Regions from separate parts of the Roseinatronobacter sp. genome, predicted to be linked through region 2. Evidence: riboswitches for the same ligand, from Rfam matches in the RefSeq annotation. Region 2 holds a riboswitch; the other holds the start of a gene.

Region 1 (3,217 bases), on a different contig from region 2:
ATGTAAACAGCCACCGTCCTGATGGTATGCCCGAAATGCGCATGATTCCCGGCCCGCGTCTGATGACGGCACTTTATGATGCCATCAGCGCAGGGCAGGCCCCCGGATTGGCCAGTATTGACGCGCTGTTTCATGACGATATTCATGTGAACGACCTTGGCGCCTATGTCATGGCACTTGCGCATTACACAGTGATCTATGACCGCAGCCCGCTGGATGTGCCCTTGGGGCTGGGACGCACACCAACGCCTGACCCTGAACTGGCACGCTGGCTGCAACAATTCGTTGCGGATGTGGTGGCGCAGGCGCCGGAAGCAGGGGTGTCGATCAGGTAACGGGACGGGCGGCACTCAGGGCGCAACCTGTCCGGACGCTGACAGTGTCAGGTTCCCAAGGCACCGTTGGCGGCGGTTCGTGGCCTGAAGTTGCCCTTCGTACTTGGATAAGGCCCGCGCGATCGGCGGGCCGGGGTCTGTCGATCCTGCGTTGGTGAAGTTCACTTTATGCTGGCGGCGTACTCCCACCTCTCATGGCTTGGCGTATCGCTGGCCAAGTCGGCAGGCCGCGGGACGGCCCGCCGATGGCGCGGCGGCCTGCGGCCTTGGCTCCGCGCCTTGGAAAGTTCCCAATGTCCGTTTCAACCCCTAGAACCGCCGACTGACGGGGAAAGCGCGCAAGCGTTACTGCGCTGCCGGTCCGATCTGCCCCACTGGCCCAAGCCCCCCCGTCTGGGCGCGCTGCATCAGCAGGTGATCCAACAAGACGCAAGCCATCATCGCCTCGCCCACCGGAACGGCGCGAATACCCACACAAGGATCATGGCGGCCCTTCGTCACCACATCGGTGGGATCGCCCGCACGGGTGACGGACGCACGCGGGGTGTGGATGGATGATGTGGGCTTGACGGCGAAGCGCACGACAATCTGCTGCCCTGTTGAAATCCCGCCCAGAATTCCACCTGCCTTGTTGGAGCGGTAGCGCGGACCATCCGGTCCCATCTCGATTTCATCGGCGTTTTCCACGCCGGTCAGGGCCGCAGCGCCCATACCTGCACCAATTTCCACACCCTTGACCGCATTGATAGACATCATCGCGGCGGCCAGTTCCGTGTCCAGCTTCGCATAGATAGGGGCGCCCAGCCCCGCTGGTGCCCCTGATGCCACCACTTCGATCACCGCGCCTACGGAATTGCCGTCCTTGCGAATCTGGTCCAGCGCCTGCGCCCAGTCCTGTGCGGCTTGCGCATCGGGCACCCAGAACGGGTTGCGGGCCGCTTCCTCCGGATCGAAGCGCGCGCGGTCAATGCCGTGCGTCCCCATTTGCACCATATATCCCGCAATCGTCAAATCCGGCACCAGTGTTGCCAGAACCGCGCGCGCCACACCACCAGCGGCAACACGCGCAGCCGTTTCCCGCGCAGAGGACCGCCCGCCGCCGCGCGGGTCACGCAGGCCGTATTTCTGGAAATAGGTGATATCCGCATGGCCGGGGCGGAAGGTATCAAGGATATTGCCGTAATCCTTGGACCGCTGGTCGACATTGCGGATCATCAGTTGAATGGGCGTCCCGGTGGTGCGCCCTTCATAGACACCGGACAGGATTTCCACCTGGTCGGGTTCGCGCCGCTGGGTGGTGTGGCGGTTTTGGCCGGGTTTGCGTTTGTCCAGCCAGTGCTGCAACATGGACGCATCCAGCGCGACCCCCGGGGGGCAGCCATCGACAGTGGCGCCAAGCGCGGGACCGTGGCTTTCGCCCCATGTGGTGACACGGAACAGATGGCCGAATGTGTTAAAGCTCATGCGTGCACTCCTTTGACGTATTCACTTAGCGGTAAGGCGCGCAAGGCTCAAGCACCGCACTTGCCGCGACAGATGAAAGCCCCTAAGTGATAGGGCACCTCGGGGTGCCCGCGTGCGGGCTGAGATGCGATTGTTGCGGACCCGTTGAACCTGACCCGGTTAAGACCGGCGGAGGGAAGGTTGCGGGCAATATACCCGTTTCAATCCCCGCCATTGGTGAATGAAGGAGATTGAACAGATGACACGTTTTCATGTCGTGGCACTTGCAGCGCTGGCAATGGCAGGTCCTGCGCAGGCGGACACATTGACTGTGCTGGCACCAGATTACTTCGGGTCCAGCTGGGGGCCGGGGCCTGCCATCAAACAGGGGTTCGAGGCGCGCTGCGATTGCACGCTGGAATATCGAACAGGTGACGTTCTGCCCCGCCTGATGCTGGAAGGGCCGCGCTTGCAGGCCGATGTTGTTATCGGTTTGGGCACGGATGAACTGCTGCGTGCACGCCAGTCCGACCTGTTTGTGCAACATGGGCAGGATCTGGCCCCGTTGACCGTGCCGGTCGAATGGAATGACGACCGTTTTATCCCCTTCAACTGGTCCTACGCGGCCTTTGTCTATGATAAAACGCGGCTGGAAACCCCGCCTGCCAGCTTTGCGGAACTGATTGAACGGGATGATATTTCCCTGATCTGGCAGGACCCCCGTTCGTCCGGTGCGGGGCTGGCGCTGATGCTGTGGGTCGATCACCTGTATGGCGAGGACGCGCACAGGATCTGGCAGAACCTTGCGGCCAAGACGGTCACGGTCACTGCTGGCTGGTCCGAGGCTTATGGCATGTTCACCGATGGCGAGGCTGACATGGTGCTAAGTTACACCACATCGCCCGCCTATCATATTGCCGAAGAAGATGATGACACCAAAGCAGCCGCGATTTTTGACGAAGGGCATTATTTCATTGCCGAGGCGGCGGGCATTCTGGCAGGCGCGACACAGCCCGATCTGGCGCGGCAATTCATGGCCTACATCCTGTCGCAGGAATTCCAGTCCATGATTGCAACTGCCAACTGGTCCTATCCGTCGGCCCTGCCGCGCGAGGACTGGCCGCAGGTATTCCGCGACCTGCCCTTGCCCGAGACAGCGATATTCCTGACCGAGGATATGGCAGATGACCGCCGCACACCCGCACTGGCGCATTGGCTGGATGGCATGACGCGGTGATCCGTGATCCGGCCAGCGCCACGCGGCTGTTCACCCTGCTTGCGGGCGGGGGAGTTGCCGCGTGGCTGCTGGTCCTGAATTTCGGGGCCTTGGGTGCGGTTGCCATGCGCGCGGACGGTTTCAGTGCACTTCGCGGGGCGGACTGGGCGGCCGTGCGGTTCACACTGGTTCAGGCCGCCTTGTCGGCGCTGCTGTCGGTTGT
Region 2 (3,217 bases):
ATCGGGCGTGGCCGCTGCCTGTTGAATATCCACCCCGCGCGCGCGCAACGCAGCCAGCAAATCGGCAAGTGCCGTGCGCGGGTCCAGATGGGCCTCGGCGCTGAAAAACAGCGCCTGCGAAGGGCCGGGCAGGTCCGGCTCCAACTCGGCCAGACCGTCCCTGACCCATTCATGCCCGTTTGTGCGGCGCGCAAAGCGTGCCAACTCGCCCCTGTCGCGGTCCAGCGCGACCACCAGCGACCCGCGATAGGTGACATTTGTCACCTCGGCCCAAGCGGCGGCAGCGTGCTGGCCATGTGCGACAACGGCGGCTTCTGCCACCGCCCCTTCGCAAAACGGGGCCAGCATGCCCCCTGCCCACCACGAACACCCGTGCGGCCCCGGCGCGCCGCTGCGGTCCATCAGGCGCACGCTTGCGCCCGCCTTGCACAGCGCCCATGCGGCCCAAAGCCCTGCGACACCAGCCCCGATGATGGTCACATCAGCCATTGGGCCATATCCCGTGAAAATGATGCACCGGCCCGTGACCGGACCCCACGCCCAGCCCGTCCGCATGCGCGATGGCACCTTGCAGATAGGCATGCGCCCGCGTCACGGCTGCTGCCAGCCCCATGCCCTGCGCCAGCCCTGCCGCAATCGCGGCTGACAATGTGCAGCCGGTGCCATGGGTGTTTTTCGTGGCGCGGCGCGGCGCGGACAGGCGGGTTACACCTTGCGCGTCAATCAACAGGTCCACACAATCCGACCCGTCGCCGTGCCCGTCTTTCATCAGCACGGCCTGCGCGCCCAAGGCGCGCAATGCCTGCCCCTGTTCCAGCATTTCAGCCTCGTTGCGCGCAGGGGCCGTGCCCAGCAGATCCGCAGCTTCCGGCAGGTTCGGCGTCAGCACCGTAGCGCGCGGCAGCACTTCACTGCGCAACGCCGCCAGCGCATCGGCGGGCAGCAGCCTGTCGCCCGATTTTGCAACCATCACCGGGTCCAGAACCACCGGCATTTCCTGCCCGCGCAGCCCTGCCGCCACAGTCGCGATTGCCGCGGCATCGCCCAGCATGCCCAGTTTGACCGCACGAATTGCCAGATCATCAAACACCGCCTGCATTTGCGCGGCGATCATCGCAGGGCTTGCGGGTTCCACCATGTTGACCGCGCGCGTGTTCTGCGCGGTCAGTGCCGTAATGACCGATGCGCCATACACGCCCAGCGCGGAAAATGCCTTCAGATCCGCCTGAATACCGGCACCGCCACCGGAATCCGATCCGGCTATGGTCAAGGCTATGGGGGTCAAGCGCGCCTCCTTTCGTTGTGGGTACCAACGTCAGAGGACGGAATGCGGGCCTGTCATGGCCCTTTTTGCGCACCGTTCCCTACGCCGGTATGATCCGGATCAGGTTCGATGGGTTGGCGTGACGCCTCTCAGCCTTGCAAGCAAGGCACCCCAACGGTTGTTGACAGGGAAGCTAATTCAAAACATCCCCAGCGGCAAGTGCAGATAGATGCGCAATGTCATCCTGCACCGGTCAGGCAACATCGCGCCCCTACGGACAGGCCGGATACGGCGTCACGCGGCGTTACCCGACAACGGCAGCGAGATGACAATCCCGCACCCTTTGGTGCCATGCGCCAGATAGGCAGACCCGCCATGCGCCACAACGATCGAGCGCACGATCGCGAGCCCCAGCCCGCAGCCCGAACGATCCCGTTCATTTCCGCCGTGCTGCGGCAACCTGACGAAGCGCTCGAAAACATGCTCGGACGCGGTCACGGGAATACCCGGCCCGTCATCCTCTATGGTCAGGGTAAGCTGGCGGTCGTCGGGTTCCAGACGCAGCCGGATTTCCTCGCCGTGGCTGGCCCCGTAGCGCAGCGCGTTGTCCAGCAGGTTGTCAATCACCTCGCGCAGAAGGACAGGGTTTCCGGTGACGACCATGGGTTGTGCCGGCGCTTGCAAATGGACCTCGACCCCTTCGGCCAGCGCCACAGGTGCAAATTTGCGTGCCTGCTCGGCCACAAGCTGGCGAAAATCAAGCGGGGTCCGGCCTGTTGCCGCAGTATGTTCTGCAATTTCCAGACTAAGCAACTGCTGGCTCAGGCGCGACAACTCGCTTGCTGCTGCATGCAGATCTGTAACTCGGGCATCACGCTGTTGCGCGTCCTTGCTGGACAGCGCGGCTTCAGCCTGCGCGCGGATGGCGGCAACGGGATTGCGGCGCTGCAATTCCGCCTGAAGCCGCGCGAACAGGGAATTCATTGTCCCTACCAGGGGGCGCACCTCGTTGGGAACAACGCGCCGGATGGGGTTCAACTCCGATGGGCTGCGCAAAGACACCGCTTCGCGCAGGTCGGTCAGCGGGCGCAAACCTTGGGCGATTCCGATCCAGACTGCTGCCGCCGCAGTCACAAGCACCAGCGCCAGAATACCAAGCGCCTGTTGCAAGATAATCAGGCTAAGTGCGCGGCGCTGGGTCGTCGACTGCCAGACCAGAACCGTTGTCCAGCCATCAAAGAACGGGTCGGCGATAAACTCGCGCAGGACCACTGCACGCGCTGGCTGCCCGTTATAGGTGAAATCGAAGAAATGTGGTTCCCCGCCACGCAGTTCAGCAGGGATAATGCCTTCGGGTGTGTCGGTATAGCCTGCAAGAATTCGCCCATCCGCCGCCGAGACATTGTAAAAGATCGGATCGCCCAAGGCCCCAACCAATGAATCCAGCAATGCATCGGACACGACATCACCCTGGGTTATGATGACCTCTCGGGCGACGACATGGGCGACAATCTTCAGCGCGTCGTCATACAGGGCCTGCGACATTGTTTGTGCCTGCCAGTAGCGGATTGTTCCCGCCATGACCGCCACGGCAACAAGCGGCAGTAAAATCAGCACAAACAGGCGCAGCCGCAAGGACCCTGCAAATGGTTTGCGGTTCAGTGAAAGGCCGCGCCTCATGCTTTGTCGACCTGCATCAGGTATCCAAGGCCGCGCAGCGTGCGGATGCCGACCCCGTGCCCGTCCAGCTTGCGCCGCAACCGAGAGACCAGAAGCTCCACGGCGTTGCCCTCTATATCTGCGCCGGTCCCGTAAATCCGTTCACCCAGCTGGTCTTTTGACAGCACCCTGCCGGCATTGTCGGCAAATGCCTCGAATAATGCCAGTTCACGGCGCGACACATGCAGCACACCATGCGATGTAGACAGGCTGCGCGCGGCGCGGTCATAGGTG

What was found. Region 2 has a riboswitch for thiamine pyrophosphate ahead of thiD (bifunctional hydroxymethylpyrimidine kinase/phosphomethylpyrimidine kinase). Riboswitches for the same ligand answer to the same signal wherever they lie in the genome.
Region 1: linked by a shared signal. The riboswitch ahead of ACTIE1_RS03440 (thiamine ABC transporter substrate-binding protein) and the one ahead of thiD (bifunctional hydroxymethylpyrimidine kinase/phosphomethylpyrimidine kinase) in region 2 are both predicted to bind thiamine pyrophosphate.

Annotation. Positions count from the first base shown of each region.
Region 1 is NZ_JBHYFM010000002.1:88,796-92,012, reverse strand. It holds gene ACTIE1_RS03450 (hypothetical protein) at 1-335, shown strand, start outside; gene aroC (chorismate synthase) at 681-1,799, opposite strand; TPP riboswitch at 1,890-1,993, shown strand; gene ACTIE1_RS03440 (thiamine ABC transporter substrate-binding protein) at 2,038-3,015, shown strand; gene ACTIE1_RS03435 (thiamine/thiamine pyrophosphate ABC transporter permease ThiP) at 3,012-3,217, shown strand, end outside.
Region 2 is NZ_JBHYFM010000015.1:6,254-9,470, forward strand. It holds gene ACTIE1_RS11670 (FAD-dependent oxidoreductase) at 1-489, opposite strand, end outside; gene thiD (bifunctional hydroxymethylpyrimidine kinase/phosphomethylpyrimidine kinase) at 482-1,285, opposite strand; TPP riboswitch at 1,345-1,448, opposite strand; gene ACTIE1_RS11680 (ATP-binding protein) at 1,559-2,944, opposite strand; gene ACTIE1_RS11685 (response regulator transcription factor) at 2,941-3,217, opposite strand, start outside.